2 regions of the Ammoniphilus sp. CFH 90114 genome follow, and region 2 is predicted to be linked to the other one. Evidence: riboswitches for the same ligand, from Rfam matches in the RefSeq annotation. Region 2 holds a riboswitch; the other holds the start of a gene.
What was found. Region 2 has a riboswitch for thiamine pyrophosphate ahead of thiC (phosphomethylpyrimidine synthase ThiC). Riboswitches for the same ligand answer to the same signal wherever they lie in the genome.
Positions count from the first base shown of each region.

Region 1: another riboswitch for thiamine pyrophosphate. It lies ahead of tenI (thiazole tautomerase TenI); the one in region 2 lies ahead of thiC (phosphomethylpyrimidine synthase ThiC).

Region 1 covers NZ_SDLI01000007.1:40,225-55,320, forward strand. The annotation lists gene EIZ39_RS16315 (aminotransferase A) at 1-768, shown strand, start outside; gene EIZ39_RS16320 (ThiF family adenylyltransferase) at 1,007-2,041, opposite strand; gene EIZ39_RS16325 (aldehyde ferredoxin oxidoreductase family protein) at 2,233-4,038, shown strand; gene EIZ39_RS16330 (MoaD-like domain-containing protein) at 4,077-4,349, opposite strand; gene EIZ39_RS16335 (ubiquitin-like small modifier protein 1) at 4,353-4,628, opposite strand; gene EIZ39_RS16340 (molybdopterin molybdotransferase MoeA) at 4,771-6,003, shown strand; gene EIZ39_RS16345 (molybdopterin biosynthesis protein) at 6,019-7,932, shown strand; gene moaA (GTP 3',8-cyclase MoaA) at 7,951-8,979, shown strand; gene EIZ39_RS16355 (DUF1294 domain-containing protein) at 9,056-9,385, shown strand; gene EIZ39_RS16360 (hypothetical protein) at 9,966-10,181, opposite strand; TPP riboswitch at 10,311-10,418, shown strand; gene tenI (thiazole tautomerase TenI) at 10,498-11,130, shown strand; gene thiO (glycine oxidase ThiO) at 11,114-12,232, shown strand; gene thiS (sulfur carrier protein ThiS) at 12,252-12,455, shown strand; gene EIZ39_RS16380 (thiazole synthase) at 12,457-13,224, shown strand; gene EIZ39_RS16385 (thiazole biosynthesis adenylyltransferase ThiF) at 13,221-14,237, shown strand; gene EIZ39_RS16390 (LuxE/PaaK family acyltransferase) at 14,313-15,096, shown strand, end outside.
Region 2 covers NZ_SDLI01000012.1:76,041-91,136, reverse strand. The annotation lists gene EIZ39_RS21665 (ABC transporter ATP-binding protein) at 1-1,381, shown strand, start outside; gene EIZ39_RS21660 (DUF2062 domain-containing protein) at 1,563-2,030, shown strand; gene EIZ39_RS21655 (hypothetical protein) at 2,132-2,437, opposite strand; gene EIZ39_RS21650 (hypothetical protein) at 2,450-2,683, opposite strand; gene EIZ39_RS21645 (trimeric intracellular cation channel family protein) at 2,762-3,388, opposite strand; gene EIZ39_RS21640 (FAD-dependent oxidoreductase) at 3,595-4,857, shown strand; TPP riboswitch at 4,922-5,031, shown strand; gene thiC (phosphomethylpyrimidine synthase ThiC) at 5,161-6,915, shown strand; gene EIZ39_RS21630 (hypothetical protein) at 6,908-7,096, shown strand; gene EIZ39_RS26870 (hypothetical protein) at 7,138-7,281, opposite strand; gene EIZ39_RS21625 (SIR2 family protein) at 7,578-8,522, shown strand; gene EIZ39_RS21620 (FxsA family protein) at 8,584-8,988, shown strand; gene EIZ39_RS21615 (AEC family transporter) at 9,045-9,980, opposite strand; gene EIZ39_RS21610 (YrzA family protein) at 10,147-10,356, shown strand; gene EIZ39_RS21605 (ABC transporter ATP-binding protein) at 10,372-11,133, shown strand; gene EIZ39_RS21600 (ABC transporter permease) at 11,123-12,334, shown strand; gene asnB (asparagine synthase (glutamine-hydrolyzing)) at 12,479-14,326, shown strand; gene EIZ39_RS21590 (aspartyl-phosphate phosphatase Spo0E family protein) at 14,395-14,565, opposite strand; gene EIZ39_RS21585 (hypothetical protein) at 14,665-14,937, opposite strand; gene EIZ39_RS21580 (ATP-binding protein) at 15,020-15,096, opposite strand, start outside.

The sequences.
Region 1 (15,096 bases), on a different contig from region 2:
CTGTGTGGTGCTGTGCCTGTCTACGTGGATACACGAGAAAGCGATTTTAAAGTCAGCGCAGAGATGATTGAAAGATGTATAACGGATAAGACCCGTTGTGTGATCCTGCCCTATCCGTCTAATCCGACCGGGGTCATGCTTGATGAAGAAACGATTCAAGATATTGCTAACCTGCTTCGGGATAAAGAGATCTTTGTCTTATCTGACGAGATCTATAGCGAATTGGTCTACACGGATCAACATCGCTCGATCGCAGCCATTCCAGAGCTAAGGGATAAAACGATTGTGATTAACGGTTTGTCCAAGTCGCATTCGATGACGGGTTGGCGGATTGGATTTACATTTGCACCAGCATACATAACCGAACAAATGATAAAGGTCCATCAGTACAATGTGACTTGTGCCTCTACGATTAGTCAGTATGCAGCACTTGAGGCTCTAACGAACGGAATCCATGATGCTGACGAAATGAAGGAGGCTTACAAGGAGCGCCGTGAGTATGTCCATGATCGATTAGTCGCGATGGGCCTTGACGTCGTCAAGCCGGAAGGAGCCTTTTACATTTTTCCCTCGGTGAAGAAGTTTGGTTTGGATTCATTTGAGTTTGCAACACAGTTGCTAGAAAAAGACAGAGTTGCCGTCGTGCCAGGATCGGCTTTTTCAGAGTACGGAGAAGGGTACGTGAGGCTGTCCTATGCGTATTCGTTGGAAGTGTTAAAAGAGGGATTGGATCGGTTGGAAAGGTTTATTTCTAGGTTGAGTCAGTAGTCGAGAGAGTGGCGGGATGGAAAATTAACCGGAGCATTTCCGCCTATTTTAATCAGAAGAGGTTTTTGACCCGGAATAGCGGAACGAATTCCGCTTATTCCTCAAAAATGGTAGGAAAATGGGCTAGATCAGCTCAATAACGGAAAAAAATCCGCTTGTTTTCGCCCTTTTAAAGCTAAAAGGAAAAATAAGCGGAAAATCTTCCGTAATCCCCACCCCCTGCCCAGGTCCTTAGAATTTAGTTCCCCACATACTTCGCATACAATGTCTTTGCTGCTGCTATATCGTCTGTCCCCTGAATGAGCACTCTTCCATCACCGAAAAATACGAGAGTACGACCATCAATATGGAAGCGAAGAAGGAAGGCATTCTTTTCAACGGTCCCGATGGGCTGCAATCGTTCCGCCAGCTCAGATAAATCGATAGATCTCTTCTCTCTAGGAACGACCTGCACGGTGTCTCTTCCGCATAACGAGCTAAAATCTTCTTCCCTTTCCGTCATGGGATTCAGAAACTCAAATTCTCCTTGACCGCAAGCGGGGCAGTTTTCATTTCTACCTCTACTAATATCCATCTGCATATGCTGATTGTTCCACACTTCGAACTGTTCAAGATTAGGATTATAACGGTCCTCGGCACCGGTTAAGATCTTCAACGCTTCCACCGCCTGATAGGAAGCAATGATATGGATAATCGGGCCAATGACCCCGGCCGTGTCACAAGTTTCGCCTCTACCTGTTGGAGGCTTAGGAAACAGACAGCGGTAGCATGGGGTAACATGCGGACGAATGGCAGCGAACATTCCCTTCGAGCTTACAGCTCCTCCATAAATCCAAGGAATGCGGTGCTTCACGGCAATATCATTGATAAGGTACCTTACTGTAAAGTTGTCCGTCCCATCCAATATCAAGTCAACATCGGTAAGGAAGGACTCGCCGTTCGTGGCATTCAAATCCGCAATGACTGGCTCCACCTGAACAAGAGAATTTATCTTCGATAGTTTTTCTGCCGCAGCGATAGCCTTCGGGAGGTGTTCTGATGCATCCGTTTCGTCATAGAGCATTTGGCGTTGGAGATTCGTGTCCTCCACGAAGTCTCTGTCGATGATTCGCACAAAACCTACTCCGGCACGCACCATATGGTTAGACAAGACCGTCCCCAAGGCTCCCATCCCTACAACGGCCACACGAGCTTCTTTGAGTTTTTCCTGTCCGGAACGACCAATGGGTTGAAACAAGATTTGTCTTGAGTAACGATTTTGATAAGCATCCATGAAAAAAGTTCACGCCTCTCGTCCTTTTTCTTTACCGTAATGGATATAGAGAGAAATTGCAAACAAAAGCTTTGGTTAATTTTCTATACTGTCCTAATCTTTAGAAGGATTTAGACAAGTTACGTCGAATTTATAAAGTTGTAGTAATAGTAATCGCTTACACATCGAATCAATTGGGGAGGGTGAGCTGAATGTTTGGTGGATTTAAGAACAAGGAAATTTACGTCAATTTAACTAGTGGAGAAGTGGAATATCGCCAATTAGATGAAGCGATAGTGAAGAAGTTCATTGGGGGAAGAGGACTTGGAGTCAAGTATGTTCTTGATAACGGGCCTGAAGTTGAGCCGTTGTCTGAAGATAATATCCTCTGTATGATGACAGGGCCTGTGACGGGATCTAGGTCTTCAATGAGTGGACGTTTATGTATGGTAACGAAGTCCCCGTTAACCGGTACGGTTACAGACTCTCATATGGGTGGATGGTCAGCTGCTCGTTTGAAGTGGGCTGGTATAGATAATGTGATTGTAAAAGGGAAGAGCGATAAGCCGGTTTATCTTTACATTGAAAATGGAGAAGCCGAGCTTCGTGATGCTAGTGAGCTTTGGGGCCAAGGTACACGAGCAACGGTGAAGGCGATGCAAGATCGCTATGGAAAAGAAGATCTAAGCGTAGTTTGTATTGGTCAAGCAGGTGAGAATCAAGTTCTTTATGCTGGATTTATTAATGAGCATGACCGTGCGGCAGGACGTGGGGGTACAGGTGCTGTAGCAGGATATAAGAACTTGAAGGCCATCGTAATTAAAGCAGCACAAAAAGGCAATATGCCTGAGCCTGCGCAAGAAGAAGAGTACAAGAAAGCCAACCAGAAAGCTGTGAAGGCGATCTTAGAAGGTGGACTCACGGCTCCGAAGAAAGGCGGTCTATCCGTCTACGGGACGAATGTACTTACTAGCATTATTAATGAGGTAGGTGCATTACCAACGAAGAACTCTCAATTTACCCATTTTGAAGGAGCGGAAGGACATAGCGGAGAAACCGTCAATGCCACTTTGCTCGTTGCGGATAATACCTGTCATGCCTGTCCTGTAGCCTGTAAGAAGGAAGTTGAGGTTAAGGAAGGCAAGTATAAGACTAGAGTAGAAAGCTTCGAGTATGAGTCGGCTTGGGCTCTAGGAGCAAACTGCGGGCTCAGTAATGCAGAACCGATTGCCTTTATGATTGATCAATGTAATGAATACGGTATGGATACGATTGAACTCGGTAACGCTCTATCCGCTGCGATGGAAGCTGCGGAAAAAGGACTTATTGAGGAGAAGCTGGATTGGGGCGATGCAGATCGCATGATTCAATTAGCTGAAGATGTGGCATTCCGTAGAGGATTCGGAAATATCTTAGCAGATGGTCCTACACGTGCTGCCATTCAGTTTGGCGAGCCTGGATTAGCGATGACCGTTAAGGGTCAGTCCATCCCTGCTTATGACCCACGAGGCGTACAAGGAATCGGTTTAGGTTATGCCACGAGTAACCGTGGAGCTTGTCACTTACGCGGCTACACCGTAGCGAGTGAGATCGCAGGTATTCCTGAACCAACAGACCGCTTGAAGCCAGAAGGAAAAGGCGAGCTCTTAAAGATTTTCCAAGACCTTCTAGCTTTCTCGGATTCCATGAACATCTGTAAGTTCTCCTCCTTCTCTGAGAATGCAGATAACTATGCGGAGCAGTATTCTGCTATGACAGGGATCCCATTCAACGCAGATGATGTGATGAAGGCTGGGGAACGTATCTATAACTTAGAGCGTCATTATAATAATCTTGCAGGATTCAACAAGCGTGAAGATGACTTCTTGCCGAAGCGCTTTACAGAAGAGGCGGCAACTGGAAACAGTGCGGGTTACGTTAGCCGGATGGATATCATGCTAGAAGAGTACTACCAAGTGCGTGGGTGGACAGATGGAGTAGTTCCAGAAGGAAAGCTGAAGGAACTAGAAATTCTATAAAACCTAAGGGGAAAGGTGGGGCCTGATGGTCCCACCTTTTATCCTCCTGCTCTCATTGTTTTCTTTCGGAATGCGGCAATAACTTGATCAAGCTGTTCGGTTGACGAAGCTTTAAAACAAATATGGACGCTACCCACGCGAAAGGTAGAAGTAATTTGAACCTCTTGTTCTTTCAATATCTCCGCAGTCCAATAAGGACCCATATATCGATAAGGAAGATGTGAGGTGACTTTTTCTCCGCCGATTTCCGTCAAGTAAGCCATTAAGTGTTTAAGGGGTATTCCGCGGAATTCTAATGTGATTTGGTTCATAAGTTACCCACCTGCAACCGGTGGGAATAAGGCAAATTGGTCATCTGGTTTAACTACGGTCTGAAGTCCATTTTCATGAATGATATTTCTTCCATTTATGAATACATGAACGAAAGGCTTAAGCGTTCTCTCAGGGGTGAACACCTCATCTTCGTAAGCTGGGTACTTTTTAATAAGAGCCTCTAGAATTTGAATGACTGTATCCCCTTCATGGCTCTCAACTTCAACCGTCTTATCTCCACAGATTTCTCGGAAATTGGCAAATACCTTGATGATCATATCCTTTCCCTCCCTTTGTCCTTATTATAATGGATATTCTGACAATCGGAGTGACAAAATCTGTTTTTCCTTAAAGTATTTCATCTCTGCTTGATGTGGCTATGGTAAAATAATAGGAAACTCGACAATGGTGGAGGCCCACATGAAATTTTTTAACGTAAAAACGGTTCATGAGACTCTCTCAATAATTCGTGATCACTACCAACCTTTTAAGTCACCGGTGCGGGTCTCTCTACAAGATGCTTTAGGCAGAGTCCTGGCGGAAGATATACGTTCTACGGAGAATGTTCCTCCTTTTGCCCGTTCTACGGTAGATGGGTTTGCCGTTAAGGCTAGAGATACGTATGGGGCAACAGAGTCCCTTCCTGCTTTTCTTGATATCACCGGGCGCATTGATATGGGGAAGGCGGCGGACCGGCAACTTGAAGAGGGTCAAGCTCAGTACATCCCTACAGGAGGCATGTTGCCACCTGGGGCAGATAGTATTGTGATGATAGAGCATGTAGAAGAATTAGGTGAATTATTGAATGTGTATAAGCAAGTTGCACCAGGCGAAAATATTGTTCAAGCTGGTGATGATGTACGAGTGGGCGCTCTCGTGATGGAAGCAGGACGTCGTTTAAGGCCACAGGATTTAGGGGTACTATCCTCCATTGGCCAAACGGAAATCCTGGTCTACCCAAAGCCGGTGGTTGGCATTTTGTCTACGGGAGATGAAATTGTTCCCCCAGAAAAGAAAGAGCTAGCTCCAGGAGAGGTTCGCGATATTAATGGAGTGACTATAGGTGCGGCTGCTGCAGAATACGGAGCGGATGTGATTTATGCAGGCATCGTTGCGGATGATTATGAGGAATTTTTACAGCGTGCCCAAGAACTTTTTGAAAAAGTGGACTTTATGCTTCTTTCTGGAGGAAGTTCCGTTGGGACTCGCGACTTTACCGTGCAAGTGCTTGAAGCTTTAGGGGAGCCAGGGGTATTAGTTCATGGCGTATCCATTAAGCCTGGCAAGCCGACGATTCTAGCTAAGGCTAAAGAAAAACCGATCATGGGATTGCCTGGTCACCCGGCCTCAGCCATGATTATCTTTGACCTATTTGGCCTTCCCATTTTAGAACAGATAGAGGGGTATAAGCGGGTAACCCCCGATACGAGATTAGAGGCTCGGATTTCACGCAATATTCCATCAGCTGTGGGGCGAACCGATTACGTCCGAGTCCGATTAGAAGAGCGTCTGGATGGTTTATGGGCGGTTCCGGTATTCGGAAAGTCTGGTTTGATCTCTACCATGGCGGACAGTCACGGAATTGTGGAAATCACAGCCAATAAAGAAGGGGTATTAGAAGGACAGTACGTTAGAGTGAAGCTGTTCAACTAAGAGGGGGAGAGCACCATGCGTAAAATATACTTAGAAGATACGCCGCTTGACGAAGCGCAGCGTGATATTCTTCATAGAGCGATGTTTGAAAAAAAGATAGAATGGATTCCAACGCAAAAAGCTTTAGGGCGGGTAACGGCACAAGGAATCTTTGCAAAAGTTTCAATGCCCAATTATCACGCTTCTGCCATGGACGGGATAGCGGTAAAAGCAGAAAAAACCTACACAGCTAACGAGCTGAATCCTGTTCGCCTTGTACGTCATGAGGACTATGTAATCGTTGATACGGGAGATCCCATTCCACCCGGATTTGATGCGGTTATTATGATAGAAAACGTCCATCAAATTGATGAGGATACCCTCGAAATCTTAGATGCCGCTGCGCCTTGGCAGCATATTCGCCCTATTGGTGAGGATGTGGTGATCGGCGAGATGATTGTTCCTGCTTATCACAAGCTTCGTGCGGTAGATCTGGGGGCATTGCTCGCTGGAGGAAATGTTGTTGTTCCCGTTTTGGCCAAGCCGAGGGTAGCTATCATTCCCACAGGAACGGAATTGATCCCTCCTTCTGAAGAGGTGAAGCTGGGGGAAATCATAGAATTTAACGGGACGGTATTTTCGGCCTATCTTGAAGAGTGGGGAGCTGAACCCGTATACCGTGGGATTGTAAAGGACGATTATGAGCAGATCAAAGCAGCGGTGCTAGAGGCGGTGAAGGAGTCCGATATGGTCTTGCTGAATGCAGGCTCGTCTGCTGGGACCGAAGATTATACGTATCATGTAGTCGCTGAACTAGGTGAAGTATTGACACACGGGGTAGCGACAAGACCAGGTAAACCCGTTGTGATCGGAATGATACAAGGAACACCGATTATCGGTTTGCCAGGGTATCCTGTTTCTGCCTATTTGAATCTAGAGTGGTTCGCACGTCCTTTAGTCCACCATTATTACGGGCTGCAAGAAGTGAGCCGACCAAAGCTAAAGGCGAAGATGGGTCGCCGCGTGGTGTCGGTTATGGGAGCGGAAGATTTTGTCCGCATGACGATTGGCTGTATTGATGGGCAGTATGTGGCTAATCCTTTAACCCGAGCGGCGGGTGTGACGATGTCTATGGTTAGAGCGGATGGCCTCTTGAGAATTCCTCCAGGAAACCTTGGGTTTGAGCAAGGGGATGAAGCAGAGATTGAACTCTATCGACCTGTTGAGCAGATTAATCAAACGGTGGTTGTCACAGGAAGTCATGACCTATCGGTAGATGTATTGCATTCCTTGCTGCGTAAAACTTACCCTAACCAATTTTTGGTTTCTTCTCATGTGGGAAGTATGGGAGGTATCATGGCGATCCAGAAGGGTGAGGCTCATATGGCCGGCGTACACCTATTCGATGAGAGCACCGGAACTTACAACGTTCCGTTTATCGAGAAATATCTAAGGGATAAAGAGGCTGTCTTGGTTAACCTTGTCTATCGGGAGCAGGGCTGGATCGTTCCGAAGGGAAATCCACTAGGAATCGAGAAGGTAGGCCAGCTAACCCAGTCGGGCGTTACGTATATTAATCGTCAAAGAGGCGCAGGTACGAGATTACTGTTTGACTATCTTCTTAAACAGGATCAGGTCCAAAGGGATCAAATTTACGGATATGACCGAGAGGCAATCTCTCACTTAAGCGTAGCCGCAGCGGTGGCTGGGGGCACGGCAGATGCAGGACTTGGAATCTACTCTGCTGCGCAGGCCATGGGACTTGATTTTGTCCCCGTTGCAGAAGAACGCTATGATCTCTTGATTAGCCGAAGCTATTACGAGAGTGAAGAAGGCAAGAAAATGCTAGAGCTAATCAGCTCTTCTTCGTTCAAAGAAGAAGTGGAAGCCCTTGGCGGATATTCTTGCCGCGACACCGGAAAGGTGATGTACCAAAATTACAACGACTAAAAGAGAGTGGGTGAACAGATGTCCAAACCTAACTTACATGCGATCGATTCTCATCAGCGTCCACTCCGCGACTTGCGCATTTCCGTAACCGATCGCTGTAACTTTCGCTGTCAATACTGCATGCCAGCTGAAATTTTTGGACCAGATTTTAAATTCTTACCAAAAGAAAAGCTTCTCAGCTTCGAAGAATTAACTCGGTTGACGAGGATCTTTACGTCCTTAGGTGTAGAGAAGATCCGAATTACGGGTGGAGAGCCGCTCATGCGCACCGATCTGCCTTTACTCATCGACATGCTTACCCAAGTAGAAGGGGTTCGAGATATCGCGATGACGACGAATGGCTCCTTGTTGAAGCGGCATGCTAAAAGCCTCAAAAAGGCAGGCTTGAACCGCGTGACCATTAGTTTGGACAGTTTGGATGAAGAACGTTTTGGCAAGATGAATGGAAGAGGTTTTAAAGTAGCCGATGTATTGGAAGGTATTGAGGCGGCAGCTGAAGAAGGCATGAAAATCAAGATTAACATGGTCGTGCAAAAGGGAGTCAATGACGAGGATATTCTTCCGATGGCTCAATATTTTTATGACAAAGGTCATATCCTTCGTTTCATCGAATTCATGGATGTGGGCAATACCAATGGCTGGAAGCTTGATCAAGTGGTTCCTAATCGTGAGATCGTTCGCCGAATCCATCAGGAGCTGCCACTTGAACCTGTCGACCCGAATTACTATGGGGAGACGGCTTCGCGCTATCGCTACGTAGGGACGGATAAGGAAATTGGATTGATCTCATCTGTTACGCAAGCGTTTTGCTCTACCTGTACCAGAGCTCGACTCTCGGCGGAAGGTAGTATCTACACTTGTTTATTTGCTTCCGAGGGGCATGACTTACGCAAGGTCATTCGTTCAGGGGCAACGGACGAAGAGATACGCCAGTTTATCGAAGATGTTTGGTCTGCTAGAACGGATCGCTACTCAGAGGAAAGACTGAAAAACACCAAAGGTTTAAAAAAACGAACCAAAGTAGAAATGTCCCATATTGGCGGGTAACGGCTATCACTACAGCTAAGCGAGTATTTGGCTTGGCTTTTTTCTTTTTCAATTTATCTAAGGAGTTTTTATAACGATGAAGTGGCTTCTTCTCTATGTTCTACTCATAAACCTACTAACTTACTTTCTCTATGCTCAGGATAAGGGCCGAGCTCGCAAGAAAGAATGGCGTACGCCGGAGAGCCGATTGCTAGTCTTTGCTTCTATTGGTGGGGCGTTCGGGGCATGGCGAGGGATGAAGGACTACTATCATAAAATTAATAAGACTAGGTTTCGTGTCCTCATTCCTCTTTTTCTAGCTTTACAACTAGGAGTGCTAATTTATCTAGTCGACTATAAGATCCTCTTGCTAGCTATCCTTTTGCACGCTGTGATATTTTGGATTTTAAGAAAAATGAGGAGATGAGTGAAATTAAGTTTATTTAAACTAAAAAAACCTCTCCTTGGAAGGAAATATGATCGGGAGAAATGAAGTACATAGGGTCACTTATTTGTAATTATTAGCGGTTCGTGACTCCGTAACTAACGTTCGTGACATTGGAGAGTACTTTCGTAAGTTTGGTAAATTGGTTTTCGAAATAGCGAGATTACACTTGGATTTATTTGGAATGATTTTAGGCGCGTGAATATAATAGTCGTTTTCGTGAGTATCACAAGACTATTATTTGTAATGGCTACAGCTTTGTGACAAATGACTTCTGTATCGTGACAAAAACCGATAAATCCGTGAGTATTTCCAAAAATTCGTGAGTTTGCTGAACATATGGGGCCCTAACCAGCCGTTCTGAAGTTTCCAAGACGTCTAGTTCAGGGCCAATCTAAAAGAAAACGGTAAAAAAAATGTGCTGGCGAGGGTGGGGAGGGACGATTCTTTGGGTCTTCAAGTCACTTTTACAATAAATTCATCAAAAAAGAGCTGAAAACTGACCATAATAAAAAAATCCGCAGGAACTTCTCGCCTACCCGACACTGACCCCTCACCCTACCTATACATTAGACGAATCATCATAATCATAGCGGAACCCATCCTGAACGGGCTCACCGACATTGGCAGTTAAGGCGTCCCCGGTACCTGGATTTCCTTGCAGCTTTTGTAGGACTTCCTGATAGGCGAGCACGGCTTGGTAATCGGCTTGATTCGCCATGGCTTCCTTTAACGCTTCCTCTATTACAGCTAAATCGTTGTTGCTCCACTGAACCACTGGAATCCCTCCTTTTTAACATGTAGTATGTTTCTTAAGGGATGGAAATATGCTCCAGCTCTTTAGGGAGAGTGCCAATCTTGACAATAACCACCTCCGTGTTATCATAAAAGAGAACTAAATAGTTTGCCTAATCCCTAGGGGAGCTTGTTACTAGCTGAGATGGAAGAGAGAACTTCCAGACCCTTTGTACCTGATCTGGTTAATACCAGCGTAGGGAAGTGGATAGCCGTATCGTATACATACGCTCATAGCTAACCGCTTTTCTTTCACAGGAGAGTGGTTTTTTGTTTTTGTACGAAAGAGGGAGCTAAAGATGCCAATACCTGAGTTGCATGTAATCAGTAATGGTAAACAACCGCTAGATCAGTTTGCTGATATCGCTGCTCTTGTTCATCCTGTTGTATCGGCCCTGCACTTGAGGGAGAAGGCGAAGACAGCTCGGGAACTCCATGAATGGATCGAGTGTCTAGTAGAAAGGGGAGTACCAACCGATAAAATCTACTTGAATGATCGAGTGGATGTGGCTTGGTCTACTAGGATAAGGGGAGTGCAATTAGCCTATCACAGCTTAGATCCTGTGCAGGTGAAACCATTCTTCCCTACTTTAAGGATTGGTCGATCGGTTCATTCCGCAGCCGAAGCCGTGGCGATGGAGGAACAGGGAGCGGATTATCTCTTGTTTGGACATATCTTTGCTACAGGTTCTAAGCCAGGGCTTGAGGCCAGAGGGTTGGAAGCTTTAGCTAGAGTGGTAGATTCTGTCCAAATTCCTGTTATTGCTATTGGAGGAATTGGTCCTGATCAAGTAAAAGACGTCATGGAAACAGGGGCGGCTGGCATTGCGGTTATGTCTGGAATCGTGGAGGCTAAGGACCCGCTGGATGTTGCCATGCACTACAGCGAAGCATTACTTCAAGGGGGAAGCAAAAATGGGATTGGTTTATGATGTAGCCATTATTGGCGGTGGAGTCATAGGGGGATCCATTGCCTTTCAATTAGCGAAGCGTGGGAAGAAGGTTATTGTCCTGGAGAAAGGAAGACTGGCTGAGCAAGCTTCTGGAGCGGCGGCAGGAATGTTGGCAGCACAAGGGGAGTTGGAGAAAGAAACCGGCCCATTGTTCAAGTTAGCCGTTCAGAGTAGGGCGATGTTTCCACACTTGGCAGAAGAGTTAAGAGAACTATCTGGTATCGATATTAGCTTAATTAATCGTGGGATGCTGAAGATTGCCACGTCACAGGAACAAGTACATGAACTAAAAGAAGTGATGACTTGTCAGCTTCAAGCAGGCCAAGAGGCCGAGTGGCTGACAGGGGAGCAGGTTAGAGCTCGCGAACCCGGGTTATCCGAAGTGATCCTAGGTGCTATGTATATTCCCAATGACGGACAGGTCTTAGCTCCGGAGCTCTCCCTTGCCTTTCTAAAGTCTGCTGCTGTATTGGGAGCCGAGCTGCGGGAGTATACCGAAGTAAAGTCCCTTCTTGTTGAGAGAGGAGAAGTGAAGGGTGTTGTCACCCATGGTGAGACCATTCGCAGCGAGCAAGTGGTCGTCGCGACAGGAGCTTGGAGCGGATCATGGCTAGGTCAAGGAAACGAACCTGCTACTGTCTATCCCGTAAAAGGAGAATGCTTATCCGTTCTGACCACACGTCCGTTACTACGAACTACGGTATTCTCTCACGGATGTTACTTGGTTCCAAAGAGAGGCGGAAGGCTCGTAATTGGGGCAACCATGAAGGAGCACACGTACGATCGCAAGGTTTCCATTGAAGGTATATCCACCCTCATGGAACGAGCGAAGCGCCTACTTCCGGCAATTGCTGAAGCAGAGTTCGAGAAGGCCTGGGCGGGCACCCGTCCGCAGACCCGGGATGGACTTCCCATTCTTGGAGAGCATCCCGAGTGGAAGGGAGTTTATCTGGCGGCAGGTCACTATCGCAATGGAATCTTACTGAGCCCGGTGACAGGGGTTGTTATTGCCGATTTAATGGAAGGAAAAGATGTGGGGGGAATCAAGCCCTTCCAAGCAGCCAGAGGATTAACGGTTTAATAGAAGGGAGGAATGGCCTTTGAAGCTTCATATTAATGGAGAAGAAATTCAAGTTCCAGATGCGGTTTCTTATGTAACAGATTTGATCCAGCATTTTGGTTTGGAAAATAAGGTGTTAATTATCGAACTCAACACGAACATTTTGCAAAAAGAGGAACACGCCCGCACGCAGTTGAGTGATGGTGATCGAGTAGAAATCGTACATTTTGTAGGAGGCGGATGACATGTTAAAAATAGGATCATATGAGTTTCGTTCGAGATTATTGTTAGGAACAGGGAAGTTCCCTAATTTTGAAATCCAAAAAGAAGCAGTAGATGTATCAGAAACGCAAATCCTTACGTTTGCCGTGAGACGCATGAATATCTTTGAACCAAGCCAGCCTAACTTTTTAGAAATGTTAGATGTGAAGAATTTCACCTTGCTTCCGAATACAGCAGGAGCGTCAACAGCTGAAGAAGCGGTAAGAATTGCGAGATTAGCGAAGGCTTCTGGTTTATGTGACATGATTAAGGTAGAAGTCATTGGCTGCCCTAAGACTCTATTGCCAGATCCAGTAGAAACTTTAAAGGCTTCCGAGATTCTATTAAATGAAGGTTTTACCGTTCTACCTTATACCTCAGACGACGTGTTGTTGGCTAAGAGATTGCAAGATTTGGGTGTTCACGCGATTATGCCGGGAGCTTCCCCGATCGGCTCGGGTCAGGGAATTATTAACCCGCTGAATCTAAGCTTTATCATAGAACAATCGACTGTACCTGTTATTGTGGATGCAGGAATCGGTTCCCCTTCCGATGCAGCGATTGCCATGGAGATGGGGGCAGATGGTGTTCTATTGAATACAGCTGTTTCTGGGGCAAAGGATCCAGTCAAGATGGCGCGTGCCATGAAGCTCGCAATCGAAGCGGGACGCATGGGCTATGAAGCGGGACGCATTCCGAAGAAGCGCTATGCCACAGCAAGCAGCCCGCAAGAAGGGATGAGCACGGTGTGAGTGATCGTTACTCCAGACAAGAATTATTTCCATCGATAGGCAAGGAGGGCCAAGTGAAGCTGGCCCAAAAACATGCTCTCGTCCTTGGAGCGGGAGCTCTCGGTACCGGGAATGCGGAGGCCTTGGTTCGCTCCGGAGTGGGGAAAGTAACCATTGTGGACCGCGATTATGTGGAGTGGAGTAATCTTCAGCGACAGCAACTTTATACCGAAGCAGATGCACGGGATCGCATCCCGAAGGCCATTGCTGCTGAAAAACGTCTCAAGAGCATTAATTCAGAAGTTGAAATTCGTGCCATAGTGGCGGATGTGACGACAGAAGAAATTCATGATCTCGTGAGTGGAGTTGACATCATTTTAGATGCGACAGACAACTTCGACACGCGTCTGCTGTTGAATGATGCTTCTCAGAAATACAGGATTCCATGGATTTACGGTGCTTGCGTAGGAAGCTATGGCTTGACGTATACCGTTGTTCCTGGTGTAACCCCATGTCTAAGTTGCTTGCTAGAATCCGTGCCATTAGGTGGAGCGACTTGTGATACCGTCGGTATCATTAGCCCTGCCGTGCAGATGGTGGTGGCTTATCAAGTGGCAGAGGCCTTAAAGATCCTAGTGGGAGATTTGGATGCTTTGCGAGGGACGCTGCTTTCGTTTGACTTATGGAAGAATCAGCATGCTTCCATTCGAGTTGATCGAGTGAAGAAGCCAGGCTGTCCGTCTTGTGGGGAAGCGCCTGCTTATCCTTATCTGGACGCATCCAATCATACGAAGACAGCCGTCTTGTGTGGGCGAGAAACGGTTCAGATCCGTCCTGTAACTCGGATGAATCGAAACTTGGATGAATTAGCAGCCTCTCTTGCAGGACACGGAAAAGTAGAAAAGAATCCTTATCTCGTGTCCTTAACGATTGGAGAACATCGTTTGGCTATTTTTCAGGATGGGCGTGTTCTGGTCCATGGAACCAAAGACATTACCGAGGCGAAGAGCCTTTATCATCGATTTTTAGGTTAAGACGCCGGCTGTCTATTCTCTACGCCGCTTGTCCGTTCGGGAGAAGCGGCTTCTCTTATGTAAGGAGGGAAGAAAATGAAGTATGAAACGTTGAAGCACCAAGCCCGTGAATTTATTCTTAGCGACTCAGCGACGGAAGAAGAATTCAACCAATGGGCTCTTACCTTGTTTGCCTATCAATACGAAAACAATGCCCCCTTTCGAAAGTATTGCAGGAAACGAAGAGTCTCCCCTTCGACTGTGACTTATTATTGGCAGATCCCAGCAGTACCGATCGGAGCTTTTAAAGAAGCCGCTCTATCCTGCTGTCCTCCTGAAGAGGCTCAAGCTGTCTTTATGACGAGTGGTACGACCAACCCGGAGAAAAAAGGAAAAAATTATCATCAGGATCTTGAGATTTGGGACTTATCCATGAAGAAACAGTTCAAAAATTATATTCTACCCGATGTAGATAAGATCAGAATGGCGATCCTATTCCCAACCGAGCAAGAACTTCCTAACTCATCACTTGCTCACTATCTTCATTTAGGACTGGAGTCTTTTGGATTAGAAGGCAGCGAGTACATGTTCTCCGAACAAGGGATGGAAACGGAAAAATTGACGAGCTTCTTGAGAAAAGCAGAAGTAGAAGGCGATCCGATTCTCGTGATTGGAGCTACTTTTTCATTCATTCACTATCTTGATGAATGCCGCGCTAAAGGAATGGGATTTCAACTTCCAAAAGGAAGTCGAATCATGGACACAGGGGGAGCGAAAGGGCGATCCAGAGAAATGGATCCAGAGGAATTAAGAGGGCAATTATGCGACCTTTTTGGCGTACCACCTTATGGTTGCATTAACATGTACGGCATGAGCGAAT
Region 2 (15,096 bases):
AGCCATCAAAGATTTGTACGTCACCGTTTTATCCACTTTTGTTCAAAATATAGTTCTGTTGATGGGTATTTTTATCGGCATGTTTTATCTAGACTTTCAACTCGGGATCCTGTGCCTGATTTTAATCCCGCTCATTGCGGTCTTAATGAAGACCTATCGCCACTTTAGCTCCAAGGTTTTTCATCTTTCTAGAGAAAAACTAAGCCAGCTCAATGCAAAACTGAGTGAATCTCTGCAAGGGATGAATATTATCCAAGCGATGCAGCAAGAGAAAAGATTTCGCCAAGAGTTTGGCCGCGTGAACGATCAATATTATCAAGCAGATTTGCGGCAAGTCAAATTAAGCGGATTGCTCTTACGACCTGCAGTCGATTTTCTAGAACTTTTAACCCTTATGCTTATTCTTGGCTATTTTGGGTTTCAGTCTTTTGAGTCTACGGTGGAAATCGGGGTTATCTACGCTTTCGTGAACTACTTAGGCCGTTTCTTCGAGCCCGTCAACCAGATGATGTTTCGATTGACCCATCTGCAGCAAGCGATCGTGGCGTCTGAACGAGTCTTTACGTTACTAGATGAAAAGACTATGGCCCCGAGCCAGCAAGGAGACATCCACCCGAGGATCGAGGAAGGATCAATTGAATTTAAGGATGTTCACTTTTCTTATGATGGTCGTACGGACGTTCTGAAGAATATTAGCTTTACGGTTAAACCCGGCGAGACGGTCGCCCTTGTCGGACACACAGGAAGTGGAAAAAGTTCGATCATCAATCTATTGATGCGATTTTATCCCTTTGAAAAAGGGGAAATAAAGATGGACGGCGTGCCTCTTCAAGCCTATTCTGACGAGGAATTACGGAGCAAAGTGGGCTTAGTACTGCAAGATTCATTCCTTTTTGTCGGAGATATTGCCCATAACATCCGTCTTCACAACCCTTCTATATCCGATGAACACATCAAGGAAGCTTCGAGGTTCGTTCAAGCTGACTCCTTTATCCAAAAGCTTCCTGAGAAATATCAAGAAGCAGTAGGGGAGAGGGGAGCGACATTTTCCAGTGGACAACGTCAACTCCTTTCTTTCGCTCGAACGATGGCTATGCAACCCAAGATTTTAGTCTTAGATGAAGCAACCGCGGCTGTCGATACGGAAACCGAAGAAGCCATACAAGTTGCCTTAGAAAAGATGAGAAAAGGTCGAACCACGATTGCCATTGCTCATCGGTTATCCACGATTCAGAATGCTGACCTGATCCTCGTCCTGCACCACGGGGAAATCGTAGAAAGAGGGACACATCAAGAACTGCTCGCTCAAAAGGGGCTTTATTATAAGATGTACATTCTTCAACAGGGTGGGGAGACGCTTACGTCTACGGTGGTGGTTTAGTCGGGGTTGATGCGGTCGCATCAGCCCCTTCCATGCAGGGCAGTCGCTAACCACATATTAGAAGAAAAAATGGGGAAAATATCACATATTGACGAAACAAAAGATTGGTGAGATAGTATGGGTAAGGGTTGAAAACTCTGAGTATAATGAACTAGAATCTTCGAACTAGAGGGCGTTCACCATGAAAATAAAAAGGATACTAATGTATTATCTCATTCGCCTCTTTCGCTTACAAAAAGGAGCCCAGAAGATTTCATTAGGACTTGTCTTCGGGTTTGCTCCCAACTGGTTTCCTACATTCGGCTTAGGTCCTATGTTATCTGTTGTCTTAGCTCGGTTTGTTCGTGGCAATATACCAGCTGCTCTTATCTCCGCCTCGTTTGGATCCTTTTTATGGCCTTTCCTGTTCGTCCTGAATTACAAAGTTGGATGTCTATTTATGAATTCTAATCCCGCACAAGCTGATGAAATAAGCCAAGGGTTCTTTATTGCCATTCAAGATGTTAGTTTGTACTTCTTTGTTGGGGCTCTATTGAATACCATCCTGTCCGGGCTTATTGGGTATTTTCTGTTTTACTTCCTCTTCAGCAAGTATCGCCACACCATATTAAAGAAGCTACTCGACAATTTACCATATGCTAGGCTGTAAGCCCTAACGAGCATATATCAGACCTGATAAGACCTGCTGTCAGGTCTTTTTTCTATTGCGTTTCATAAAAAAAGGCAGCAGATGAACTCTGCATGCCAAAATCATAAAATTTCCATACTCTCGATATGCTGTTTGGTTTGTGGTGTCCCTAATTGATGAAGCATTCTATAGACCTGTAAGAGGGACCGATCATACTCATCATTATCCTCATCATCATGGTATTGTATATAGGGAGTCATTCCTCGAACGATGGTTCCCATTTCCTTTTGATGCGTCTTATCAAACAATTCTTGCAACTTATGAATTTCCATTTCGTCAGCATCCACTTCAAATTCGTAAGTCTCTGCCCCTTGATCCTCTAGGATACTACCATGTTCTACATTTACATAAAAACGCTTTTTCTCCATTTGACCACCTCATTAGAAAGGAACTTTATAGTAAAGTTTAAAAATCCAGACGGCTGCAACAACAACCGCAGTCACCAATACATAACTTAAGAGAATGGGGTTAAGCAAGATGGGATTAGTCTTCACTTTTGCGTCGACACCTGTATCAATTTCTCCCTTTTGCTTGGATCGAATTCGCAGCGACAATATTAGACCCGCCGAGCAAACAATAATGATAACGCCAAGAAGCAGAGTAAACACGTCCATATTGTTTCTCACCTCATGTAAGATTTCTTCCTAGGTTTTGTTGAATTAGCAAAAAAAATACACAAAAGAGGGCTTCTATTAGAAGCCCTCAGTTTTATTCCTATATTCTACGGATACAGTACGCCGAGGCAGTCTCCATTTCAAGGTAACAGAAACCATTCGAAGAATAACTACAGAGATAAAAAGAACAGATAATTCCAGATTATCTTGAGCCCAACCCTTTCCGATAACAACACCAGCCAGAATGGCCCAAGCTGCATAAATTTCTTCCCGAAAAACGAGGGGTTTTCTCCCAGCCAGTACGTCTCTAATGACTCCACCACCGATCCCTGTCAAAAGAGCAGCAACCATAATCGCACCAAGAGGGAGTTGTTTCTCCGTAGCATAGATGGCTCCCTGAACGGCAAACGCAGCTAAGCCAATCGCATCAAAGAAGGTCCATTGCTTTAAATGCTTCATCCAAAGATGAGGGAGGAAAAAAATTAAGGTCACGGTGACTAATGCAATTTCAATTAAAGATTCCTGCTCCCATAGGGTAGGGACAGGGATTCCAATTAATAAGTTCCGAACAACCCCACCCCCGAAGGCTGTAACAAGCCCTAAAATATAGACACCAAGGATGTCATATTTTTCTTCCATCGCAACAATCGCTCCGCTCGCGGCAAAGGCAATGGTCCCAACAATATTTAGAACGTCCCAAATCACTTACCATTCATTCCTTCCATTTCATAAATCCGGGCACAACTATAGTAATATATCACAAATCAGCCTTTTGGGTAACCATAAGAGGGAGATATGTTTCAGTTTTTGGATAAACTAATTCAAAAGTTTTAAAGAAACCCTTGATATTTAAATGTAATTATTATAAACTAGTATTAGTTAAAAATAAGAACCGAACAGGAGTGGTTGTGATGGCACGTGAAACCATATTATATAGCAGTACTGGATGCCCTTATTGCGAGAAGATCAAGAACGATTTGAAAAACTGGGGACTTGAGTACGAAGAACGCAATGTCACCGTAAACCCTCAATTTTTTGATGAGCTCCATGCTAAAGGAATTTTCTCTGCTCCCGTAACGATTATTGATGGAGAAACTTTTATTGGATATAGACCTAATAAAATGAAACAATACCTAGGGATTACAGATGAACCTAATGCAGCACAAGGTGCATCGACAGAAAAGAAGGAAAAGGAAGAAGATATCTTCTCTAAGGTGGATTCTAACATCCTTGATCAAGTATATGACCTCGTGGCCATTGGCGGAGGTCCAGCAGGGACATCGGCAGCGATTTATGCTTCACGCGGAAAACTAAACACCCTTGTTATTGATAAAGCACCGGCCGCGGGAACATTGGCTATTACTCATAAGATTGCGAACTACCCAGGTGTTCGTGGAGAACTTACCGGTTTAGAGCTTTTACAGCAGATGCAGCTTCAGGCGAAAGACTTTGGTACAACCTTCGTACGAGCTAATGTATTAAGCGTGGATTTTTCTGACCCAGATATCAAGAAGTTAGAAGTTCCAGAAGGAACGATTAAAGCCAAAAGTGTGTTTATTGGCGTAGGAGCGAAGGCCCCTCTGAACAAGATTAAAGGGGAAGAAGAATATACGGGTCGTGGAGTTAGCTATTGCTCTACTTGTGATGCGGCCTTCTTCCAAGATCGTACGGTAGCCGTTGTAGGGGAAACAGAAGAAGCTGTGCATGAAGCAGAAGCATTATCTAAATTCTGCAAAGAAGTACGACTCGTTGTTCCCATCAATCAGTTCAAGGGTGAAGTGGACCTATCTGAACTAGAACAAAAGCCAAACGTAAAGATCTACTATAGACACCGTTTAAAGGAAATTACGGGCGAAAACAAGGTAGAAAAACTTATTATCCAAGACGACCAAAAGAACGAAGTAACATGGGAAGTGGATGGCGTATTCCTGTATCTAGCAGGAATGAAGCCAGGTACGGACTTCCTTAAAAATGCAGTAGAACGAGATGAAGAAGGATACGTCGTGGTGGATGAGAATCTACGGACAAGTGTAGATGGCGTATTCGCTGGTGGAGATGCTCGTCGTACTCCGATTAAACAGGCCGTTATTTCAGCTGCAGACGGTGCGATTGCTGCATTAGGTGCTGATCAGCACGTGAATAAGAGAGCCAAGATGAGACCTCAATATAGCTAAACTAAAAATAAGTATTGTCAGTATGCAATTTCCATGATATTCTATTTTCAGTAATAAAACTTCATATTACGTCGCGGGAGCTTAGGGTACTAGGCTGAGAGGATAACTATTCTGTTATCGACCGTTGAACCTGAACTGGATAATGCCAGCGGAGGAACGAGAACTTACAACTATTGTCTTTCATGACAACACACGTATGTCTATACGCCGCATGTTACCATGCGGCTATTTTCATTTGTGTCTCTTCCGCCTCCACTAAGGGTTCAATTAATTGAATCTTTTAAAAAATTAGGAGGTTTTTTTATGTCCAACTTATCGCAAAAGTCTATTGAATCCCCGGTCATTCAACCATTCCCAGGAAGTCGTAAAGTCTATGTACAAGGCTCACGTGAGGATATCCGTGTGCCTATGCGAGAAATTGAATTATCCCCGACCATTAATAGCTTAGGGGAGACAGAGAATCCGCCAGTCCGAGTTTACGATACAAGCGGATTATATACAGACACGTCAGTGGCTACGAATATTAAGGAAGGACTTCCGGCTTTACGTCGTCATTGGATACTCGAGCGAAATGATGTAGAAGAATACATAGGACGGGAAATTAAGCCAGAAGATGATGGCTATAAAAGTGAGAATGAACCCGTCAATCGTGAAGTGTTCCCTGGATTAAAGAGAAATCCTTTAAGAGCGAAACCAGGCAAGAATGTGACGCAGCTTCATTACGCCCGCCAAAACATCATTACACCTGAAATGGAATTTATCGCCATACGTGAAGGGGTATCTCCGGAGTTTGTAAGGAAAGAAGTAGCAGAAGGAAGGGCGATCATCCCAGCGAATATTAATCATCCAGAAGCCGAGCCTATGATTATCGGTCGCCATTTCCATGTTAAGATTAACGCCAACATCGGTAACTCAGCGGTTACTTCCTCAATCCAAGAAGAAGTGGAGAAAATGACTTGGGCTACCCGTTGGGGTGCAGATACCATCATGGATCTTTCTACAGGGAAGAACATTCATACAACAAGGGAATGGATTGTCCGCAACTCTCCCGTTCCTATTGGTACGGTTCCTATTTATCAAGCATTAGAGAAGGTAAATGGAAAAGCCGAAGATCTTACCTGGGAAGTTTATCGAGATACGCTGATTGAGCAAGCAGAGCAAGGGGTGGACTACTTTACCATTCATGCAGGCGTACTCCTTCGCTATATCCCTCTAACCGCTAAAAGAGTTACTGGGATTGTATCGAGAGGAGGATCTATCCTCGCCGCATGGTGCTTAGCCCACCATGAAGAGAACTTCCTTTATACTCACTTCGAAGAAATTTGTGAAATCATGAAAGCCTACGATGTTTCTTTCTCCTTAGGAGACGGGCTTCGACCAGGCTCCATCGCTGATGCCAACGATGAAGCTCAATTTGCAGAACTGCAAACACTAGGGGAATTGACGAAGATCGCATGGAAACACGATGTGCAGGTCATGATTGAAGGTCCTGGCCATGTACCTATGCACAAAATAAAGGAAAATATGGACCTGCAACTAGAGATCTGTCATGAGGCTCCCTTCTACACCCTAGGGCCATTAACCACGGATATTGCTCCTGGATATGATCATATTACATCCGCTATTGGAGCAGCCATGATTGGGTGGTTCGGAACCTCCATGCTCTGCTACGTTACACCAAAGGAACATTTAGGACTACCCAATAAAGAGGACGTGAGAACGGGCATCGTTACCTATAAGATTGCTGCTCACGCCGCCGACTTGGCCAAAGGTCACCCTCATGCACAGAACCGAGACGATGCCCTTTCTAAGGCCCGTTTTGATTTCCGCTGGCGTGATCAATTCAATCTATCCCTAGATCCAGAAAGAGCGATGGAATATCATGATGAAACTTTACCTGCTGAAGGGGCAAAGAGTGCGCATTTCTGTTCGATGTGCGGTCCTAAATTTTGCAGCATGAAGATCACCCACACCATACGCGAGGAGTACGCCTTAGATGAGGGGATGAAGGAAAAAGCTAAAGAGTTTCGGGAACAAGGCAGTAAGATCTATGGCTAAACAGACGAATGGAAATAAAGCCATGGCGTTAATCGACGAGATGAAGGAGCTGGAAGAAAAAATTAGGCAACTCAAGATAGAGCTTGGAACTCTTCAAGCCGATTGTGTCCATGAGTTTGTCAGTAATCAGCTGATGAAGACTTGCCAGAAGTGCCTCCAGTCGGAGAGTATATATTACTAAAAAAGAAAAAAGCAGAGAAATCTGCTTTTTTTTTATTTGAACTATGAGATTTGGTTTTGTGCTTTCTTTTGTTCCCAACGTTGCATAATCTTAGGTAAGAATGGTGCCGTCAAGGATACACATACCGCGAAAACCACTTCTGCCACAACAATAATTTTCACAAACTCACTCATCATTTCACTCATGTAAATCCCTCCCCTTTGTTTACAGATTAAACCAAAGAAAAGACGAAGTCAACGATTTCTTCACAATATTGTCACACATTTTTCAGATAATGTTCATATTTAACCTAAAAATTCTCTTGATTTAATATAAATAAACTTTTTTAACCCATAAAAAACGAACGTTATAGGTTAACTGAATTTCCAGGAATGACTGTCCTATCAAATAAATAATCTTTAATAAGGAGTATAGAGCTAAAATCAGCCACAATCATGGGGAGGGTGAAACTATTATTGTAAATAAATATGACAATGAGCATGTGGATCTAAATGATGATCTGATTAAAATTAGAGAAGAGTTCGTAAAAGGAAATCTCACTTTGTTTTGTGGGGCTGGAGTTTCGGCAGATACCGGGATCCCCGTTTGGAATCATTTACTAAAGCAGTTATTAGCTGAGCTTTTTATTCAAAAGAATCATCAACTTCATATCTCCCAAGAGAAGCTAGCGGAAATTTACTTAGAATACTTTAAACGATCCCCTCTTATCATTCTTCAGTTCTTAAAGAATGAGCTTGGCCATGATTTTCTTAAGTTTGTTAGGCGAGCAATCTATCAAAATCCCCCTCAAAACAACGAGCTTATGGATGTTATTGTAGAGCTATGCAGACCTCAAAGAGAAAGAAAGTCGTTGCACTCCATCGTTACCTTTAATTTTGACGATGTCGTAGAGCAGAATTTAGAGAAAAATAAGATCCGGTATAAATCAGTATCTAAAGAGGGAGAGAGGTACTTGCCATCTGAGCTCCCCATTTATCATGTCCACGGATTTTTGCCTCGTGAGGGTGATCTCTCTGAGTTTAATATCGTGTCTAGTGAAGATGCCTACCATTCCCAGTTTATAGATCCATTCAGTTGGTCTAATCTCGTTCAGTTGAACTTATTAAATCAAAACTTATGCCTCTTCATTGGATTGAGTATGACAGATCCTAACTTACGCCGTTTGTTGGACGTATCGATGAGAAAAAAACCGGATAGGTTCTCAAAAAATCATTATCTCTTTAAGAAAAGGTATAAAGAAAACGAAATCCGAGAGCAGATCGCAGAGTTGGGGATTAAAGCTGAAAGTGATGAATATGTTTATTCTTTTATTAAGATGGCTGAGTTATTTGAAGAGCAAGACGCTAACAATTTAGGGTTGAACGTGATGTGGGTCAACGATTATCAAGAGATCCCTTGTATCCTTCGCAAACTAATGGATGACTAATTGTATAAGAAGAAAAAAAACGGTAAGATAGATGAAGGGATAGGGAAAGGTTGTGCATGCTATGAAATTTCTAGTCGCTATACTCATCATCGTACCAGCCATAGAAATCTGGGGGTTAATAACGGCGGGTCAAGCTTTTGGCTGGCTTCCTACATTAGCTCTCGTTATCCTAACAGGAGTACTTGGCGCATGGCTGGCCAAACAGCAAGGGTTACAGATCTTTCAATTAGCCCAAGCCCAATTGCAACGTGGAGAGCTTCCAGGTGAGGCTATATTAGACGGGATCCTCATTTTCGCTGGAGGATTGGTTTTACTAACACCTGGTTTTTTTACAGATGCCATGGGTTTCATACTTTTAATTCCCGCAACACGCGGCATGGTTAAGGTTTATGTAAAAAGATGGCTGCTGAATAATATCCAAAACGGTAAGATTTCCTTCTACGGCGGTAATTTTCGTAGATGGTAATTAGGATAAGGAAACGGAAGAGGGAGTCCCAAGTCGTGGGACTCCCTCTTCCGTTTCTATACAAAATGACTTAAAACATAAACCATGACTGGTATGGTAGACAATGATATCAGCGTTGAAAAAACGGTAGCGGCAGCTCCCATCTCCTCATCGGCAGCATACTTAGCAAATAGGATGGAGGCAACTGTAATCGTAGGCATCGTGGATTGGACAAGGACAACCTGGATCACATCCATCTCCAAGGTGAATAGATGGAGAAACAGTACCGTCAGGACTGGGAACAGGAGAAGCTTGCATACAATCGGGAGCCCCAACTGTGGCAGATGGATTTGCTTTTTCTTCTTCCATAAAGAGGGGACCAGCAGTCCAATATAGATCATGGCTAGTGGAGAAGCCAGGTGAGCTAGATTCTCTGTTAAGGTAATAAATATTTGAGGGGGTTGAACATTCAGATAAGCAATAAAGAGTCCAACTACAATAGCGATCATCGGAATATTAACCATACTCTTTAACGAAGAAAAGGAAAATCGTTGATGTTTCTGAAGCATGATCACCCCTACAGTCCATATGGTAAAATCCAGCCCTGCATCAAATACAGCAGCTAGGAGGGCACCCTTCGGACCAAAGAGAGCGGCACACAGAGGAAGTCCGATGAAGCCGGTGTTCCCAAGTCCGGACAGGATCGCCATCTCCTTCGCCTTCTGAGGGGAGGCGTTCATCATCCTAGCAAGTATCCAACCCAACCCTATGCCTAATACGTTGATAACGACAGAGATCAAAAAGATGATGGCGATTTGTTTGAAAACGTCCTGATCAATGGGAAACTGAAAAATACTAGCGAGAATAATGCATGGCATGGCAATATTAACAATGATTTGGATGAGGAATGTTCTGGTATCCTCGTTCCAAGTGATATGTCTGCTTAAGAGACAACCAACGCCAATCATAGCCCCCATGACTAAAATAGATTGAAAAACTGATGAAAATTCCATAGCATCCTCCGATAATGACAAGTTACAAGGTAAACGAAACTATCTTATCACAACGGTTGAATTTTGCCAATGGACTGAATACTGAAACGAGGGAGGAGGCGGTTTGATGATAGAAACAGTCTGAAGTAAAATAAGAGAAACAGCAAAAAGGGGAGATGTAAGGTTTATGCAATTCAAGCTAGAACGAATTGAAGATAAGGTTGAATTTTTCGAGGCCATGGACTTAAAAAGATTAGAAAAAATAATTGATGAACAAATTGAAAATAATAAGGCGCTGATGCTGCAAGTACATGCTGTTCAACATCAAGTCACTTTGGACGCTGCGACAGGGAAAAGGTTATATACTGCGGTCGTTCATTTTAAAGCCAAGCTATAAGGAATGAAGCGAAACATGACCAACCATCAAAAGCCCATCCTAGAAGTAGAGGATCTATGTGGAGGCTACTCCAAGAATAAACCCGTCTTGCATCATCTCCGTTTTCAAGTAAGAACAAATGAGATTGTTGGGCTCATCGGCCTAAACGGTGCAGGAAAAAGTACAACGATTAAGCATATTCTAGGTCTACTCGATCCGACATCTGGGAGCATCAGGATCAATGGCCTATCACGAGACCAACAACGTGAAGCCTATCAATCCCAATTGACCTATATTCCTGAAACACCGATTTTTTATGAGCAATTGACCTTATGGGAGCACCTGGAACTCACAGCCATGGCTTACGATCTACCAGAAGAAGAATGGGTGCCACGAGCTCAATTCTTGCTAAAACAGTTTCGGATGGAACCGATGAAGCACTGGATGCCTGACACCTTCTCTAAAGGAATGAAGCAAAAGCTGATGATCATCTGTGCGTTTCTGTCGGAGCCATCCCTTTATGTGATTGACGAGCCCTTCCTCGGACTTGATCCTCGTGCCATAAGGGCACTCCTCGATCTGATGAAGACTCGCCAGAAAGGGGGAGCGGGAATTCTGGTTTCTACTCATATTCTTCCAACGGCTGAGCTCTTTTGCGACCGTTTTGTGCTGCTTCATGAAGGTAGGGTGTTGTTGCAAGGAACACTAGGGGATCTAAGGGATCAAACCAAGTTGCCTGAGGCAACACTGGACGAAATCTTTATGCAGGTTACCGAGGTAAGACGAGATGATGAATAGGGTAAGAAAGTTATGGAGAGACCGAGCAGCATGGTTTTGGAATGATGCGATCCGTTACTTGAAAGTTATTCTAACCGGCTATATGTATGTGCCGATTATCCTACTCATTCTACTAGCCTTCTTCTATCATTATTTGTTACAAGCGGTACCTCAAGGGTGGAACTTCGGATGGATACTAGCCCCTGTTGTCGCCCTGGCCTTGACTCGCAGCACCGTGAGGACTTTCATCCAGATACCAGATCCCCTCTTTCTACTTCCAATGGAACGAAGATTAGGGGAGTACTTTCGACTAAGTTTTCTTTACAGTGGAATCACTCAAGGGATTGTATTGTTTTTCATCTTGTTGATCCTGTCTCCTTTGTACTACGCGAAGATATCTCCAAACTCGAGTGATTTTTATGGGGCATTTGCCATTCTGCTTCTCGTGAAGTGGACGAACATTGCAGCTACTTGGATCGACCTTCGTTTCCCTAGTGGAAAAAGAAGACTACATAGCCTCTTGCGAGGCATCTTGAACCTCCTATTGTGTCTTGACCTGTTTCTTGTCACGCTTGTACCTCAAGCCGTGCTCTTTGTACTCATCGTGATGGGAATAGGTTACTACTTATGGCAATGGAGAACTTCTCGTCTAAATTGGGGCCATCTCGTGGAGGAAGAAGGGAAAGCGCAAGCTAGCTTTTATTCTTTTGCTCAGTGGTTTATGGATGTGCCTCGTTATACGATTAAGATCAAGCGACACAGCTTCTGGATCCGCTTGCTTAACCCGTTGCCTAAGCAACGTAAATGGAGTCATTTGTACTTGTATTTAAGATCGTTTATCCGGTATGAGGATGTGTTCGGTCACTATTTGCGTCTAACATTGCTTGGAATGGTTTTTTTATGGTTTGCCCCTCATCTCATCTGGGCAGGTATTGTATTCTCCCTAAGTCTCATCTCCAATGCGGTTCAACTGATCAACAGCTGGAATCGCCTAAAGCTTAGCTTCTGGGATCATATCTACCCATTCCCGATGGAATCCAAGCGAAGAGGCTTTCAATGGAGCCTGATGATCTTTTTAATCATACAGGTAGTCCTTTTATCTATTAGTTTGTTTCCTTTTGGATTCCTTGTTCCGATTCTCTTTCTTACAATAGGGGTTATCTTCGCCTACATTACCACTTTTCTTGTAATGGGAAAGAAGATAACAACCAAAGAAGCCTAACACCCGACTTTAAGTCGGGTGTTTTTTCATGCACCCTTTCGTCGAGGCGGCATATGTATGTTATCAAATGGTATACAATATACAAAATAACCGATGTCACAAACCATGACATAACATAATAGAGGAACGAAAGGATGAAGAATGATGTGTGGAATTACAGGATGGATCAACTGGCAAAGAAACTTGAATCAAGAGAGAGAACTTGTCCGCAACATGACAAAAACTTTATATAACCGTGGCCCTGATGCAGAGGGAATATGGTTATCCGAGCATGCTGCATTCGGGCATCGTCGCTTAGTCGTCGTAGACCCTGAAGGTGGCGCCCAACCGATGACACGTCAATTAGGAGACCAGGAATATACCATGGTCTATAATGGAGAATTATACAATACGGAAGACATTCGAAGAGAGCTTATTGACCGTGGTTATCGTTTTCGTTCCCATTCCGATACAGAAGTTCTTCTGACCTCTTTTATGGAATGGGGAGAGAGGTGCTTAGAAAAACTTAATGGGATTTTTGCCTTCGCCATCTGGGATCAGGCACAGCAGCGATTATTCATGGCTCGCGATCGATTAGGGGTAAAGCCTCTTTTCTATACGCAGTCTGGAAGCTCTTTTCTCTTCGCTTCGGAATTAAAATCTCTTCTTGCGCATCCTGAGGTAGAACCCGTAATCGATCGAGAAGGTTTAAATGAATTACTCATAATGGGACCTTCACGAACACCAGGAAACGGGATATTCCGTGGAGTAAAGGAATTGCTTCCCGGTCACTATCTTACCTATGATCGCAACCAGCTTAAAACTGGGCCCTATTGGACATTAACAAGCAAACCCCATGAAGAAAACCTAGAAGATACCACGGAGCGAGTTCGAGAATTATTTATGGATAGCGTAAAACGACAGTTAGTCGCTGATGTACCGGTCTGTACCCTTTTATCTGGCGGTCTTGATTCTAGTGCCATTACCGCGATTGCAGCCGAGACTTACAAAGAAGAGGGAAAAGGTCCACTCCATACCTTTTCTGTCGATTATGTAGGGAATGAAAGATACTTTAAGTCTAACGAATATCAACCCAACGCGGATGCCCCCTGGATTAAAAGAGTATCGGATTATTTTGGTACTGTGCATCATTCTATTACCATAGATACGCATCAATTAGTAGACGCCTTGAAAGACGCTGTACGTTTAAGAGATTTACCTGGAATGGCAGACATCGATGCCTCCTTATACCTATTCTGTAAAGAGATTAAGAAAGAGGCTACCGTAGCCTTGTCAGGGGAGTGCGCCGATGAAGTCTTCGGAGGATATCCCTGGTTCCATCGGCCCGAGCTGTGGTCGGATCAACAGTTTCCATGGACGAGAAACATAGATTTTAAACTTGGATTTTATTCGAGTGAGGTAAAACAAGAGCTTACAAAGGGAAACTATATGGCTGAACGTTATCAGGAAGCTATTGCGGAGGTTTCGAAACTTGGGGGAGAGAAGACGTCAGAAGAAAAGGCCCGGGAGATGTTTCACCTCAATTTAACGCGGTGGATGCCAACGCTTCTGGATCGTAAAGATCGTATGAGCATGGGCGTAGGTCTTGAAGTACGGGTTCCATTCTGCGATCATAGACTAGTAGAGTATGCATGGAATATTCCGTGGGAGATGAAGACGAGTGGCGATCGGGAGAAAGGTCTGCTGCGACGTGCTTTGCAAGGCATTCTTCCGGATGACATCCTCACACGAAAGAAAAGCCCCTATCCTAAAACTCATCATCCAGCTTATCTTGAAGCAACGAAAAATTGGCTCCTAGAGATACTAGAGGATCCACACGCGCCTATCCAACCCTTGATTCATAAAGAATCGATTCAAAGCTTCATGAGGACAGAGGATCTAACAAATCTACATGTACCTTGGTTTGGTCAACTTATGAATGTGCCTCAATGGTTCGCTTATCTCGCTCAAATGAACACTTGGATGGAAGAATATAAGGTGAAGTTGGTCTAAAACAAACGTAAGGACGAAGTATCCATTGCTTCGTCCTGTTTTATTTTAACCTGTAAGGATATTCATCTTTATTTTCCATGCCATTTGTTCCTCATTACGAGGGTAATCAGCTTGTCTAATTGTTGGCTAAGCGAGATCACATCAGGGTGCTGAAAATTAAAGTTATGCTTTGCGGCCATTTTCTCAAGCTGTTCTTTCAATCTGTGAATTTCGTCATCCACATTGACTTGTGTAAGCACTTTAACGCCTTCTTCCTTTACTGTATTAGCAATGAGAATCAAGTACTAGTCTATAGTAATGGAAAAAGCGATAAATTTCGATTCTTTTTGCTCGTCATTTCATGACGATTCTCGACATATTCGCTTTATGAGGACATCAACAGCGTTCAAGTCGACAAGTCCCTCATACCATTTGCATTCGGGATCAATGACCTCATACGTATGGCCCGTCTGTTCCCCTTTAAGTAGAATAAATACTTGATTATGAATGGAAATCTCTACACCAATATCGAGAATTTCTCGATTATAGTCTTCTTTAATTCGCGAATGAGGAAACCACTCCTGAATGGCTTCAAATTCCTTTTTCTCTAGCTCAGATCTTGGCAAGACCATCCTATTCGCCCCTATCCCTGCGTTTTGGACTATGTTTATATAACTCTATCATACCATGTTTTTCTTGAGCTAACGATATAGGCTAAGAGTTTTGTTCACTAGACAAAGGCAGCGTGATTTCTACCTTTGTCCCTTGGCCGCGGGTACTATGGATTGTAA